Regions from separate parts of the Shinella sp. JR1-6 genome, predicted to be linked through region 1. Evidence: predicted binding sites of a transcription regulator. Region 1 holds the regulator's gene; the other holds the start of a gene.
What was found. The regulator LexA, encoded in region 1, represses DNA repair genes until DNA is damaged. The targets are predictions, from matches to a motif close to TGTTCNNNNTGTGTTCNG.
Positions count from the first base shown of each region.

Region 2: the regulator LexA is predicted to act here: its motif matches at 4,804-4,821, upstream of dnaE (DNA polymerase III subunit alpha).

Region 1 covers NZ_SHMI01000005.1:168,592-176,317, reverse strand. Annotated here, with positions in the region: gene EXZ48_RS10770 (hypothetical protein) at 1-284, opposite strand, end outside; gene EXZ48_RS10765 (regulatory protein GemA) at 386-829, opposite strand; gene EXZ48_RS10760 (hypothetical protein) at 832-1,194, opposite strand; gene EXZ48_RS10755 (AAA family ATPase) at 1,291-2,067, opposite strand; gene EXZ48_RS10750 (hypothetical protein) at 2,054-2,968, opposite strand; gene EXZ48_RS10745 (helix-turn-helix domain-containing protein) at 3,026-4,087, opposite strand; gene EXZ48_RS10740 (helix-turn-helix domain-containing protein) at 4,400-4,975, shown strand; gene lexA (transcriptional repressor LexA) at 5,303-6,028, shown strand; gene EXZ48_RS10730 (ComEC/Rec2 family competence protein) at 6,022-7,726, opposite strand, start outside.
Region 2 covers NZ_SHMI01000003.1:456,383-464,108, reverse strand. Annotated here, with positions in the region: gene EXZ48_RS07480 (DUF4375 domain-containing protein) at 1-270, shown strand, start outside; gene EXZ48_RS07475 (Type 1 glutamine amidotransferase-like domain-containing protein) at 348-1,046, opposite strand; gene dnaE (DNA polymerase III subunit alpha) at 1,067-4,564, opposite strand; gene EXZ48_RS07465 (hypothetical protein) at 4,903-5,481, shown strand; gene EXZ48_RS07460 (ABC transporter ATP-binding protein) at 5,503-6,189, opposite strand; gene EXZ48_RS07455 (lipoprotein-releasing ABC transporter permease subunit) at 6,199-7,506, opposite strand; gene proS (proline--tRNA ligase) at 7,540-7,726, opposite strand, start outside.

The DNA.
Region 1 (7,726 bases):
TTCCAGTATCGGTACACCACTGCAAGAGTAGGCGTGTTTTCCGCCCCGAACCGGCCACTGCATTCGGTTATGAGTGTCGCTGCGCTCTTCGTGTTGATGTTTTCCGCGAAGAATGCCGCAACCGTCGGCCGCTCGTCGATGAATGACGGCCTTGGCCGTTTATGTGTTTTCCGGAGCAGAGTGGCCGTCACATATTCCTCGTATTCGCGCAGCGGCACGACGGCATATTTGCGGTGGTCGATTGTCGCCACCCGTACCTCGACGTATTTGATTTTCTTACTCATGCGTTTTCCTTTGGATTGGCGCATAGGGAGCGCTTGAGTGGTGGCAGGCCAAGGTTGTTCGCCCAAAGCCGGGAATGCGCCCCACGGCCTTTAAACCAGCTTTAAATTTGATCCAGTTTGCGGGCGGCCATCGCCTTGAGCGCCGAAATGACTTTCGCCGCCCGTTTGTTGTCAACAAAGCGCAAGGAGGAAACCTTGTGCGACCGTTCCAGCCACTTGTTCAGTTCCACGTCACCATTATCCGGTTTGCCGGTGAATTTCCCCCAGAGTGACCGGATAAGATCGACCTGCGCAGGCGTTGCCATCGTCGGCCGATAGCCATAGGTCCGTTGCGTCCAGGTCGAGCGGAAGCCCATAGCGGTGAAATACTTGATGACAGCGGTGAAGCCGGGCTGAGTGAGATCGGCCGCGCTTTCGCACCTGCCGTACCGGGCGAGGATCGCCCGGTAGCTGTCGTCATCAAGGGAAAGCTGCTTCTTCGCGACGTGAAGAAGGGCTATCTGTTTTGGCGTGATAGGGGATGTGAAAGCGCTACTCTTCGCCATCGTCATTCTCCATATACGGGAGCCATGGAAGGTGAGGCATCATGCCCATCGCGTCGAAAATCGTCACTCGCCCGAAGGGCCTCAAGGGAAACCCATTCGAAATCATCCTCAAGCGTTCGTGCGAGATCGCTTATGGCATCCATTTGAGTATCAACATACGTATAGAAGGCAGAGAATACCGCTTGAAGCTCGTCAAGAGTATCCTCGCGAAGTGGTCTATCCATGCCGTATTGGTCATATACCTGCATCACACGGCACATTGCGCGGACATTTTGTTCGGTCTCGCATAATATACTGGCGAGCATCCGTTCTTCGTTGGTAAGCAGCGTGCGGAGCATGCTATGTTCGTTGATCTTGTGAAGCATGGTGTTTCTTTCTCTTGGACATAGCTCCGCACTACGCCGAACAGATGCACGGAGAACATTGGTTTCAGATGGTACGCGGGTGGGTGGAGGCGGCTGCTAGGCCGCTTCCGGTCTCAAAAGCCTCAAGTCCGCCTGATCAGGTTTTGCCTTCATGACGGTTTTGATGTGCTGTAAACGGATACCACCTGTGCCGGTGGTCAGCATTTTGGCCTCGCGCAACAACCGCCCAAGGTGGCGGGCAGTTGTGCGCATGCCGAAATTCCCTATCGCTTCGTAGGCGTCCATTCCTTCGACACCGTAGGCTGCGCCGATCACATCGCAGTCGCGTCGATCCAGTTTCGGAAGCTGAATTTTCATGCCAAGGCGCTCATCCACCTGCTTCCAGGCGGACTGGTCTACCTTCGATTTCGCGAGCCGGGAGCCGTTGCCGCTCATGATGAGCGCGAGGTCGCACGTCTCCTGAAGGTTCTGGAGTTCCCGCTGCGCCGTCGCTTCCAGCGTCTGGATTTCATCAACAATGAGCAAGCGGCGCGGGTTATGCTGCCGATCCCAATCAGTTCTGGCGAGCTTGCGGACAAGCACGTTGTAAAGATCGCGGGTGTACGTGCAGTCATGATAAATCTCGAAGGCGGCAAGAAGCATTCGATACATGTCCGGCACGGTCTTGTGAGCCTGCCCGGCAAGGCAGTAGACTCCGCCGAGTTCCTTCGCCAGATAATAGAGAGCAGTTGTTTTGCCATGACCGGGATCGCTTACAACTTGCACCGGCTCTCCGAAATTCATGGTGTAATCTAGCCCGTCGCGAATGCGCTTAACGGCGCTGATCTCCACGAAGTACTCCCTCGCCGGCACATATGGCTTAATGAGTTCCATCGTACTTCCTTTGATTGTGAGCGGCGGCGGCGCGAACAAGCAGCGACCGGGCCTCATCCATTTCCCGCTGTTTCTCTTCCAATTGCTGGCGGGTCTTTTTCGCAGAACGTACAGGAACGATGGCGTGGCTGCCGCCGCCGTCCAGATCGACCGAGATCACCCCGGCTGGCGCGTTTGGAACGATTTGCGCTGCCCCCTCGCCGATCTCGATCAACTTGCCGAGAACGTCGATTTCAGGCACGGAACGCTGCATCTTGCGGAGCGCCTGCTTACGGTTTTTATCGCGCGCCGCGCTGGTCTGTGCACCGCGAGGATCATCATAGAGGAATTCGCAATCCGGCGTGGCCCATCCGATGCGCTCGCCCTGGACGGTTTCCACCAGCAACTCATTGAAGCCGTGATAGGCAGGGACGCGGACGATGACAGTGGTTTCAAAGCACCTGTCGAGTTCCGGTCCGGTCCACAACCGCCCGCCGAGGCTGAAGGCGTGCTTTTCCAGCTTGCGGCGCTCCGGCTTGGCGAAGGCCATGTAGAACTGGCTGTCGTCTATCAGCGTGGAAGCCCATCCGGCCTTCACATGCCCCTCGAAAGCCTGCGACGGCGACTTGCCGGCAAGCGCGCCTCCCTGAGGCAATGCCTCGTAGGTCTTCAGAAGCTGGAAAACCAGTTTGCAGAATTCGTCAAAGCCGTTCTCGTATGGAGGCATCGGCTTGCCGAGTTCCCGGCGCTTCGGGTTCATGCGGTTGTCGTCGATCCAGCCGGGAATATGTCGAAAATATTGCTGGTTCATCTGGCGGAAGAAGCCTTCAACCACCTTAGCGGATGCGTTATAGGCCCTCGCCCGGATGACACGGTTACGATCCTCTGCCGTGTAAGGCGTGATGCTGCAATTCAGCTTCAAGGCGTCCTCAAGGTAGTCGGCAAAACGGTATTCGGAGCCATTGTCGCAATAGAGCTTCTACGGCATGCCGAAGGCCGGATGCTGGCACATACGCTTGAATGCCTCGATCACATCGACGTTGCGCACGCCGCCGCGCTCGTTGAGAAAGACGAGTTCCCCGAAAACACGGTTCGTCGCCACATCGTGGAAGGCCAGAAACTTAGGGCTCGCGACCGTGCCGTTATTCCGGCGCACCATCACATTGATATGGTGCACGTCCATCACCACAATCTCCATGGGCTGGCGACCAGCTATCGTGCGACGGATGCGTGGCTTGTTGTCCTCGCTGGCTTTCCGGTCGAAGTTATGCCGATAGACGGCCTTAAACCGGGCTTCGGCCGACACGATGCTGTCGGGGATATTAAACAGCTTCGTGGCCTCGGTCTCATCGGTGACGACATAACCATATGCAGCGGTGAGGCGGCGCAGCTCGGCAGAAGCCATGAACCGGATCAGCTTGCGCGTGGTGCCTTTGACGATCAGCCCGCGAATGAACTGGACGATATCCTCGGCAATGGTTTCCTTGGCGATATCGTCAAAGGGAACCGTCTGCATCCACGCCCGGTTGATTAGGGCTTTCTTTTCGCCCTTGTCGCTCCGGACTTTCTGCGCAAGGCCCTGAAATCCCTCTGTTTCGAAAATCTTGATCCACTCATATAGGGTGGATTGGGTGAGCTTGCGTTTATGGCCGGTCCAGTCGAGCCGATAGGTACCGTGCAGCTTCTCGATTTCGGCCTTGCGTTCCGGGCTCCGGTACGGATGCTCCAGCGCCGGCGCGATGATGTCGTGTTTCCACGCGCGTTCCAGCCGAGCCATATCGTCACCGAGGCGGAAGCTTAAAACCGCTTTATCGGCTATTTGAAGGGTCTTTAAATGCTCTTGAAGATGGGGCGGAAGGCTGGAAACCCGTACCTGATACTGGATGCCGGAGCGACCGCCACGGCCGTGGAAGGTGCGGACTTCAAGGGCGTCGCCCCGCCATACCTGACCGCTTCTTGCCAATGAAAGTGCGCGGCGCGCTTTACGAAATGATATTCCTGCCACTTGGGCAAAGTCGTCTGCCGTAAGCCAGTTCGACATTTAGGCCGCCCGTCGTTCGATAGCTTTCAAGATCGTCTCCACGAGACGTTTGGCGTTCTCGCTACAAATGTCGCCGCTTAGTGACTGTTCAGCGGTCCTGCGAACAACGCCATTGGCTTTGCACCATGCATTGAAGGAGGAACCTTGAAGGATGAACTCTACGCGAACGTAGACCAGAAGCTCCTTCGAAGGAGTTTTGGATTTGGCTTTCATTTCAAGGCACACCTTGATAAAACTGCATTATGCAGACCGCATGTCCGCACAATGCAGATGTCATGCGGCTCCGTCCGCATTTTGTAGACGAGGGTGCCTGTGAGCGATGCGACAACGTTAAATGTGCCAGAGATTTTGGATCGGATGAAAGCGGCGTGTGGCATAAACACGGATGCCAATCTCGCTACTCATCTTGGAGTTTCAAACAAAACAGTTTCCTCATGGCGATCCAGAAATTCCTTGCCAATCGAGGCAGTCCTCCAGCTAACTGTAGAGACTGGCCGCAAGATCGATTTCTTTCTCTTCGGTGAAGATCGCACGCCTCTGTCGGGCGAAGATTTTGTTCAGCTTTTTAAGTTTGAAGATTTAACAATCAGAGATTTTGAGATCGCCGGAGAGGCCATAATCGCTGAATTGCTCGGTCAATTTGCGGCCGAGGAATTGGCGTTCATGAGCGAGAGCGAGGTAACCGAGGCTGGGAAAAGCTTAGGGGCGGCAATTCTGCGTACCCTTGCATTGGTTCGACATGAGCGGCGGTCGCTTCTTGACAGTGGTAAGATGGATGAAGCCGCATTCGATGAGTATGGTCGAAAGAGTTTCCGCAGTGATTTACCTCATTTCATAAGAGCAATTGAAAACCGGACGGAGCGCCGCAAAAAGCAGGGTCCGCAATAGGGTCCGCAATCCCACGTGGGGTGATCGGCCATGAAGGTTAAGGGCCGCAATAATCGTTGTATTTTCAATTAGTTATTATATCCGCTGGAATGGCCGTGTTTGGGGTTACCAATTGGCGCATTGGGAACCCCCACTTTCGCGGCAAAAGCCCTTTAAAAACAAGGCAGCGCCTGTTTTTGAATTCCAGATTATCTATGCGCGCTATTCCGGATTAGCTCGCGCGCCTCCACCAGTACTATTATTGTTTCAGCAGCCCCTTGCAGAACACATATGGAACAGATAGTGTCTGTTCTGGATTTGTTTCACTCGATTCTCGGTGGAGGAGCCATGCTCACGCGGAAACAACAGGAACTTCTCCTGTTCATTCATGAACGGATGAAGGAGTCCGGTATTCCTCCCTCCTTCGACGAGATGAAGGACGCGCTGGATCTCGCGTCGAAATCGGGCATCCACCGCCTCATCACGGCGCTGGAGGAACGCGGCTTCATCCGGCGCCTGCCGAACCGGGCCCGCGCGCTCGAGGTGATAAAGCTTCCCGAAGCCTATGCCCAGAGCCTGCAGCCGCGCCGCGGCTTTTCACCTGCCGTCATCGAGGGCAGTCGCGGCAAGCAGCCCCCCGCTCCCGTCGCCGCCCCGCCGCGGCGCACGCCCGTGGCCGAGGTTTCCTCATCCGTCTCCGTTCCTGTCATGGGCCGCATCGCTGCCGGCGTGCCGATCTCCGCCATCCAGAACAACACCCATGACATCACCGTTCCAGCCGAGATGATCGGCAACGGCGATCACTATGCGCTGGAGGTCAAGGGCGATTCGATGATCGAGGCCGGCATTCTCGATGGCGACACGGTGATCATCCGCACGGCGAGCAGCGCCAATCCCGGCGAAATCATCGTGGCGCTTGTCGACGACGAGGAAGCCACGCTGAAGCGCTTCCGCCGCAAGGGCGCGTCGATCGCGCTCGAAGCGGCAAACCCCGCCTACGAGACCCGCATCTTCGGGCCGGACCGGGTAAAAATCCAGGGCAAGCTGGTTGGCCTCATTCGCCGCTATCACTGATCGCCCTGCGGATCGAAACTGCCTGTGCGCCAGTCGTAGCTGCGGTGGCGGGCCCAGGGCCGGTCGAGACTTTCCACGGCTGGTGTGACCTGCGCAGCTGAAAAGATGTTGGATAGGCCTTCGGCGTCCGGGTGGATTTCGAGGGCGCCGGTTCGCCTCAGGTGACGCGCCGTCACCAGGCGCGCACCCGAGCGGCAAGCCTCGAGCCGCAGGGCCAGGGACACGACGACGAGGTCGGCAGCGTCGCAGGCCGTGCCCAGGAAGGCGACGTCGTCGAGGGTCACGATCCGCCAGCCGCTTGGCGAGACGGCGGCACAGAAGGCCTTTGCCTCGCAGACGAAGCCATTGCCGGCCCGGGCCTCCGCGAGCGCGGACGCCATGGCGTCCCTCGCCTTCTGCCGGTCGGCCGTGCGCCGGGGCTTGTTTCGGCTTTCTGCAGCACCCGTGGTGCTGACGGCTTCTTCAAGGGTCAAGCCGGCGCTTCTGCGGATCTCCGGTTTTACAAGTTCGCCGAGCCGAAGGGCGCGCCGCCACTGCGAATAGATGAAGTCTGGCGGTCTTGCCCGGTTTGTGGCGACGGTTTCGCCGCGAAGGATGGCAACGAGGCGGCCATCCTCGGACACCAGCGCTTCCGGCGTGGCACCTCCAGCCGGAAAGCAGGCGATGGCGAGGCCGATCCCGACAAGCAGCGTTCCCGCATGGCGCAGCCGCGTGCGCAGGATGCAGACAAGCCCGCCACCAAGGCCGATCAGCAGGAACGCAATCGAGGGAATGCGGCCGGTGACGATCTCGCCCTTCCAGCTCGCAACCCATGTCGACAGCGCGATCATCCACTCGATGCCCTTGCCCATGATCGCGAAGGGCACGCCATCGAGGCCGAAAGGCATGAGCAGTACGGCGATGAGGCCGAAGGGCATGACGATCGCGCTGATGACAGGCATGGCGAGCAAGTTGCCGGCAAGTCCATAGGCCGGGATGCGATGGAAATGGCCGATGGAATAGATCAGGGTCGAGAACCCGCCGATCAGCGAGGACAGGAGCAGCCCGCCGAAGAAGCGCCCCAGCGCACCACCGAACAGTTTCAGGCGCCCTCCCTCGCCCTCGCGGCGGACAGGACGTTCCCGCCAGGCCGCATAGCCGGCGACGAGCCCGAGCGTTGCGGCATAGGACATCTGGAAGCCCGGATTGGTGACGGCCGACGGTGTCACGGCAAGGATGACGATGGCCGAGAGTGCCACGTTGCGCAGGCTGATCGCCGCACGGCCGAACAGCACCGCCACCAGCATGATGCAGATCATGATCCACGAGCGCACGGCGGAGATCGCACCGCCCGAAACGAGGATATAGAGCGTCACCATGACGAGCGCGCCGGCGGCGGCAATCTTCTTGGCGGGATAGCGTTCGGAAAAGCCCGGGATCAGTGCCATCAGAACGCGGGCGCCGACGAGGAAAGTGCCAGCGGCGAGCACCATGTTGAGCCCGGAAATGGCCAGCACATGGGCAAGCCCCGCCTCTCGCAATGCCTCCACCGTTTCCGGGCTGATCGCCCGCTGCTCCGCCGTCACCAGGGCCGCGGCGATCGCGCCGGCATCGCCGCCAATCCGCCCGCGGATATGCTCGGTGAGGTTGTTGCGCCAGGTCGCGACCGTCTGTCGAATCCGACCCTCGACGCCCGGCTCGGCCACTGCAACCGCACGC
Region 2 (7,726 bases), on a different contig from region 1:
GTCAGACACGAACCTGTCGCCGCAGCGGCCGACCTCCTGCTCCGCCGCGCCCGGCCCGCCGCAACCCATTGCGCGATCCAGCCCGCTGCGATGGCCGACGGCATTCCCCACCCGATTTTCCGGATCTCGATTGCCGACGACATGCTGATGCTGACAAAGGCAGGCTCGGGCTACGTCCTGGCGGGGCGCGCGCCGGGCGACACCCATGGCCCCGTCTCCTTCGCGCAAATCGCGGTGCACGAACGGGAAATCGACGGCCACGCAGGCTGAAAGGCCCCTCTTCACCGCTGCCGTCTTGAGACATGCCAGGCGACGAACATCACCGGCAGAATATCCCACGCCGCCGCCTAAGCGCTGCGTGCTGCGATTTCCTCCAGGGAAACCGTGCCGCGGGCCTCGGTGACCGCACCATCGACGATCCAGATGGCCTTGCCGAAACAGGCGACCCTGCCCTCATGCACGACCGCGCCGTCCCCATCATTGCAGGCAAGAATGGGACGCCGCGTGTGCCTGCTGTAACGAAGGAGCGCGGGGAGATAGGCCGCGTCGTCATCGAGATGCGGGAAGAATTCCAGCGGCATCAGATTGAGGGCTTCGCCCTCCACATCCTCCGGCCGTTCCCCAAGGAAGAGCGCGTCGGTCGCGATCGTCGGCGCCATGAGAATGGCGCCGGCGCTGACACCGATCAGGACACCGCCGCCTCGTGCCCAGTCCCGCAGGGGCGCGAGCAGCGCACTGCGCTTCAGCCGCATCAGGAAATCGCCGGTATGCCCGCCGGAAAGGTGAATGGCATCGCAGGCGAAGAGCCGGGCGACGTCCATGGCATCCCGGGTGAGGTCCAGGTCGTGATAGAGACAGAGATCAAGGCCAAGCCGCGCGTAATAGGCCCTGCCCGCCTGAAAAAACGTACGCTCCGGATCCGGGCCCGACGCAACGTAACCGACCCGGGCGCCGCCGCGCCGCTCACGAAGGAGGCCCAAGAGACAGGCATCGATCTCCGCGCCCTCGCCCGCGGTCTGGTCGCTGTAGAGGACGAGGTTGACCAAGACACTCCGTCTCCCGTGCCTCAGACCAGTTCCACGTCCAGCACACCCGGCGTCGAGCGCATGGCGGCGGCGATTTCCGAGGAAATGCGGAAGCGTTCATTGAGCTCCACCTCGATTTCCCGCTGGCCGTTGTCCTTGATCACGATGAAGGAGACGAGGCCGTCGCCCTTCGTGTTGAGATGGGCGGCGATGGAGCGAAGCGGGCCGCTGTCGCGCACGTAGACGCGCAGCGCCTTCTGCGTCTGCAGCGATTCTTCCTCCAGCGAGCGCAGCGTCTGGATGCGCAGGCCGATGCCTTCCGGCCGCTCTTCCGCCTGCACGGTCAGGACCAGCGACTTGCCGGGCTCCAGCAAGTCGCGGTACTGGTTCAGCATTTCGGAGAACAGCACTGCCTCGAACTGGCCGGACGAATCGGAAAAGGCGACGATGCCCATCTTGTTGCCGGTGCGCGTCTTGCGCTCCTGCTTGGAGGTCACCGTGCCGGCGAGGCGACCGGCGGTCGCGCCGCGCTTCACCGCCGCGGCGAAGTCACCGAAGGTCTGCACGCGCATCTTGGAGAGGATCGGCGCATAGGTGTCGAGCGGGTGGGCCGACAGGTAGAAGCCGAGCACCTGAAATTCGCGGTGCAGTTTTTCCGAGGCGAGCCAGGGCGTGTAGGACGGAAGCGTGATGACCTCCGGCCCCGTTGCCGCGCCCATGCCGAAGATATCGCCCTGCCCGCTCGTCTTGTTTTCCTGCGCGCGCTGGGCGGCGCCGAGAAGCCTGTCGAGGCCGGCGATCATCGCCGCGCGATCATGGCCGAAACAATCGAAGGCGCCGGCGACGATCAGGCTTTCGAAGACCCGGCGGTTGACGAACTTGGGGTCGATGCGCACGCAAAAATCTTCCAGACTCTTGAACGGCGCCGTACCGCGCACATCGACGATATGCTGCACCGCGGCCCCGCCGACGCCCTTGATGGCGGCAAGCGCATAGTAGATGCGGTTTTCCCCGGTCTCGAAATGAGGGAACGAGGTCTGCACCGAGGGCGGGATGACCTCGATACCGAGCCGGCCGGCATCCTGCCGGAAATCGTTCAGCTTGTCCGTGTTGGACATATCGTAGGTCATCGACGCGGCGAGGAACTCGACCGGGTAATGCGCCTTGAGATAGGCCGTCTGGTAAGAGACGATGGCATAGGCGGCGGCGTGCGACTTGTTGAAGCCATAGTTCGCGAACTTGGCGAGCAGGTCGAAGATGAGATCCGACTGCGGCTTCGACACGCCGTTCTTGACGGCGCCATCGACGAAGCGGGCGCGCTGCTTGTCCATTTCCTCCTTGATCTTCTTGCCCATGGCGCGGCGCAGTAGATCGGCTTCGCCGAGCGAATAGCCAGACAGGACCTGGGCGATCTGCATCACCTGTTCCTGGTAGACGATAACGCCCTGCGTCTCCTTGAGGAGATGGTCGATCATCGGGTGGATCGATTCGATCTCCTCCTCGCCGTGCTTGCGGGCGTTGTAGACCGGGATGTTCTCCATCGGGCCCGGGCGATAGAGCGCCACCAGCGCGATGATGTCTTCGATGCAGTCGGGCCGCATGCCGATCAGCGCCTTGCGCATGCCCGCGCTTTCCACCTGGAACACGCCGACCGTCTCACCGCGCGACAGCATCTCGTAGGTCAGCTGGTCGTCGAGCGGCAGGCTTTCGAGCTTTACCTCGATTGCGCGCTTGCGGATGAAATCGACCGCCGTCTTCAGCACCGTCAGCGTCTTCAGGCCGAGGAAGTCGAACTTGACGAGGCCGGCCTGCTCGACCCATTTCATGTTGAACTGGGTGACCGGCATGTCGGAGCGCGGATCGCGGTACATCGGCACGAGCTGCGAGAGCGGACGGTCGCCGATCACGATACCGGCGGCGTGCGTCGACGCGTGGCGGTAGAGGCCCTCGATCTTCTGGGCGATGTCGAGCAGGCGCGCGACCACCGGCTCCTTCTCCGCCTCTTCCTGCAGTTTCGGCTCCTCTTCGATCGCCTTGTAGAGCGGCGTCGGGTTGGCCGGATTGTTCGGCACGAGCTTGCAGATCTTGTCGACTTGGCCATAGGGCATTTCGAGCACGCGGCCGACGTCGCGCAGCGCCGCGCGCGCCTGCAGCGACCCGAACGTGATGATCTGCGCCACCTGCTCGCGGCCGTATTTCTGCTGCACGTAGCGGATCACCTCTTCGCGGCGGTCCTGGCAGAAGTCGATGTCGAAGTCCGGCATCGAGACGCGTTCCGGATTGAGGAAGCGTTCGAAGAGCAGCGAGAAGCGCAGCGGATCGACGTCGGTGATCGTCAACGCATAGGCGACGAGCGAGCCCGCGCCCGATCCACGCCCCGGGCCGACGGGGATGTTGTGCTGCTTGGCCCATTTGATGAAGTCGGCAACGATCAGGAAGTAGCCGGGGAACTTCATGCGTTCGATGACGCTGAGCTCGAAGTCCAGCCGCTCGCGATAGTCCTGTTCCGTATAGCCCGGTGTCAGGCCGAGCAGTTCCATGCGGCTTTCCAGCCCCTCCACGGACTGGCGCCGCAGTTCCGCGGACTCCGCGCGCTCCGCCTCCTCCGGATCGTCCGTCGCGCCGGTGAAACGCGGCAGGATCGGCCCGCGTGTCTGCAGCACGAAGGAGCAGCGCCGGGCGATCTCGATCGTGTTCTCCAGCGCCTCCGGCAGGTCGGCGAAGAGCTTCGCCATGTCCTTGCGGCTCTTGAGATAATGGTCCGGTGACAGGCGGAAACGGTTGTCGTCCGACACCATCGCATTGTGCGCCACCGCCATCAGGGCGTCATGCGCATCGTAGTCGTCGGGGGCCGGGAAGAACGGCTCGTTGGTCGCGACCAGCGGCACGTCCTCCGCATAGGCGAGCTCGACCATGCGCCGTTCATGCTGCCTGTCAAAGCGGCCGTGCCGCTGCAATTCGATATAAAGCCGGTCGCTGAACACCTGCTTCAGCGCGTGAAGCCGCGCCCGTGCGACGACCGGCTGGCCGGCGAGGAAGGCCATGTCGACGGGGCCGCCGAGCGCACCGGAAAGCGCGATCAGTCCTTCCGCTCCCTCTTCCTGCAGCCAGCTATAGGCAATGCGGATCGCCTGGCTGCCTTCGCCGCCGAGATAGGCACGGCTGACAAGCGCGACGAGCCGGGCGTAGCCCGCATCCGTCGCCGCGAGAAGGACGATCGAAGGCAGCTTTGCAAGCTGGGCCTGCCCGCCGCGACGCTCGCCTTCCCCCTCGTCTTCCATGTCGATGGACAGCTGGCAGCCGATCAACGGCTGAATGCCGTCGCCGACTGCCTTCTGCGAGAATTCGAGCGCCGCGAACAGATTGTTCGTATCAGTGATCGCGATCGCCGGCTGCTGGTCGGACATCGCCTTGCCGATGATCTTCTTGATCGGCAGGGCGCCTTCGAGCAGCGAGAAGGCCGAATGGACGCGCAGATGCACGAATTCCGGCGTCTCTTCGATTGTCACGCCATCCGTCTTCTGCGCCGCGTCCGCCATGCCATCATCCTTCCGATCAGGAAGGGAAGCTTAAGCGGATTCGCACCCCTCCCGTCCAGACCGTTCTTGGCGTTGCACCCGCTTTCCACGCATGCAACACCGACCGGACGCGGACATACAGTCAGATGCCGAAGAGGATGACGGAGAAGCTGGCGACGAACATGGCCATGGAGGTGAATGCTGCAAGATCACGAAGAAAATCGGTCATTGTGGCTCCCTTTCCTTTTATGTTTTTATTTTGTTCTATTATTGTTCTCATGTCAACCCTTATCCACAGGCCCTCTGGACCGGCATTGCGCGGCACAATAAGGTCGCGTCGATCACATGGAGGAAATGAGATGAAGTCGTTGAGTGCCGCCCTTCTGCTGTCGCTTGCCCTGCCCCTTGCGGCCGAGGCCGCGGACTTTCCGGCCGAGCGCGTCGCAGCCATGGCGAGCGGCGACTGGAACAAGGACGGCGTGGCCGATCTTGTCCTCGTCGCAACGCCGGGCGACAACAGCGGCGAGGACAACGGGCTTTACGTCTATATCGCCAAGCCGGAAGAGAACCGCCTGACGCTCGCCCTCACGCTGCCCAACACCATCTGGGGAAACCTCGCCATGTATGGGCAGGAGCCGGAGCTCGCCGCGCTCGCCAACGGCTCGTTCACGCTGACGACGAAGAACGATTCGGTCGGCCGTGACCGCTGGCGGCAATCACTGACCATCGCCTACCGCAATTTCGATTTCATCGTCGCGGGCTATACGTTCTCGTCCTACGACACGCTCAATCCGGACGCCGGCAGCGAATGCGATCTCAACGTGCTGACCGGCAAGGGCAAGGCCCGCGGCCAGCCGATTGCCGGCAGGGCGCAGTTCGTGCTGCTCAAGGATTGGCAGGACGATGTCGGCCGCTCGATCTGCGGCCTCGACAACTGACAGGAAAAACCGGGACCGGCCTCAGGCGAGTTCGCGCACGAGGCCGTCCTCGATCGTCACGCGACGATCCATCAGGCCGGCAAGCTCGTGGTTGTGGGTCGCGATAAGCGCGGCAAGGCCGGACTGGCGGGCGAGCGCCTCCAGCGCCTCGAAGACATAACCCGCAGTCTCGGGGTCAAGATTGCCGGTCGGCTCGTCAGCCAGCAGAAGAAGCGGCGCATTGGCGACGGCGCGCGCGATGGCGACGCGCTGCTGCTCCCCGCCGGAAAGTTCCGAGGGGCGATGGTCTGCGCGATGGCCGATGCGCATGTAGTCGAGCAGCTGGGCGGCGCGCTCGCGCGCCTCCGCCTTGGTGAGGCCGGAGATGAGCTGCGGCATCATGATGTTTTCCAGCGCGCTGAATTCCGGCAGCAGGTGATGGAACTGGTAGACGAAGCCGATCTCGCTGCGGCGAATTGCCGTGCGCTGGTCATCGGCGAGCGTCGCGCAGGAATGGCCGTTGACGAAGACATCGCCGGCATCCGGCTTCTCGAGAAGGCCGGCGACATGCAGCAGGGTCGACTTGCCGGTGCCGGACGGGGCGACGAGCGCAACGGTCTCGCCGCTCTTCAGCGTGAAATCGGCTCCCTTCAGGATCGACAGCAGGGTCTCGCCCTGGCCGTAGTGCCGTTCGATGCCCTTCAGTTCCAGAGCGACGCGCGCATTCATGCGTTTATCCTATTCGTACCGCAGGGCCTGGACGGGATCGAGCTTGGAGGCACGCCAGGCAGGGAAGATCGTCGCGAGGAAGGAGAGCGCCAGCGCCATGACGATGACCGAGACCGTCTCGCCGGCATTCATGTCCGCCGGAAGCTGGCTGAGGAAATAGAGCTCCGGATTGAACAGCGTCGTGCCCGAGAGCCACGAGAAGAACTGCCGGATCGATTCGACATTGAGGCAGACGACAACCCCGAGCAGCACGCCCGCAAAAGTGCCGACCGTGCCGATCGCCGCGCCCGTCATGAAGAAGATGCGCATGATCGAGCCTGACGTCGCCCCCATGGTGCGCAGGATCGCAATGTCGCTGCCCTTGTCCTTCACCAGCATGATGAGGCCGGAGATGATGTTGAGCGCGGCCACGAGCACGATCAGCGTGAGGATCATGAACATGACGTTGCGCTCGACCTGCAGGGCCGAGAAGAAGGTGCGGTTGCGCTGGCGCCAATCGGTGATGAAGATCTGGCGTTCGGCGGCGGCCTCGATCGGCTGGCGCAGGTCGTCGACATCGTCGGGGTTGGCGACGAACAGTTCGATCGACTGCACGATGCCTTCGGCATTGAAATAGAGCTGTGCTTCTTCGAGCGGCATATAGATGATCGACGCGTCGTATTCCGACATGCCGATCTCGAAGATGGCCGAGACGGTGTAGGTCTTCACGCGTGGATTGACGCCGAGCGGCGTGACGTCGCCCTCGGGTGCGACGAGCGTGATCTGGCCGCCGGCGCTGAGGCCGAGCTGTTCGGCCATACGCGAGCCGATCGCGACGCCGCTGCCGGCGGCAAAGCCCACGAGGTCGCCTTCCTTGATGTTGTCGGAGACGGCCTTCATCTTGGCAAGGTCGTCGGCGCGCACGCCGCGCACCAGCGCGCCGGTCCCCGCGCCCGCAGTGCCGGAGGCCAGCGTCTGGCCCTCGACGAGCGGGATCGCCATGGTGATGCCCGGGACAGCGGAAAGCCGCTCGGCGAGCGCGGCATAATTGTTCAGCGGCGTATCGATCGGCTGGACGATCATGTGGCCGTTGATGCCGAGGATGCGCGAGATCAGCTCGGTGCGGAACCCGTTCATGACGGCCATGACGATGATGAGCGTCGCGACGCCCAGCATGATGCCGATGAAGGAGAACCCGGCAATCACCGAGATGAAGGCTTCCTTGCGCCGGGAGCGCAGGTAGCGCCAGGCGACCATCCGCTCGAAGGCGGAGAACGGGCGGCTCTTGTTGAAGGCCTGCGCCCCGGTTGCAGATGCACCGCTCGCTGCGTCAGCCATGATTCCTCCCGTTGCCGCCTGCGCCTGCGGGCATCAGTTGCCGGATGTCAGGCGGTTGATCGCCGCCTCGATGGTCAGCGTCTCGCGCTCGCCGGTCTTGCGGTCCTTGATCTCAACCTCACCGTTCGCAATGCCCCGCGGACCTGCAATGACCTGCAACGGCGCGCCAATGAGGTCGGCGGTCGCAAACTTCGCGCCGGCACGTTCATCCTTGTCGTCG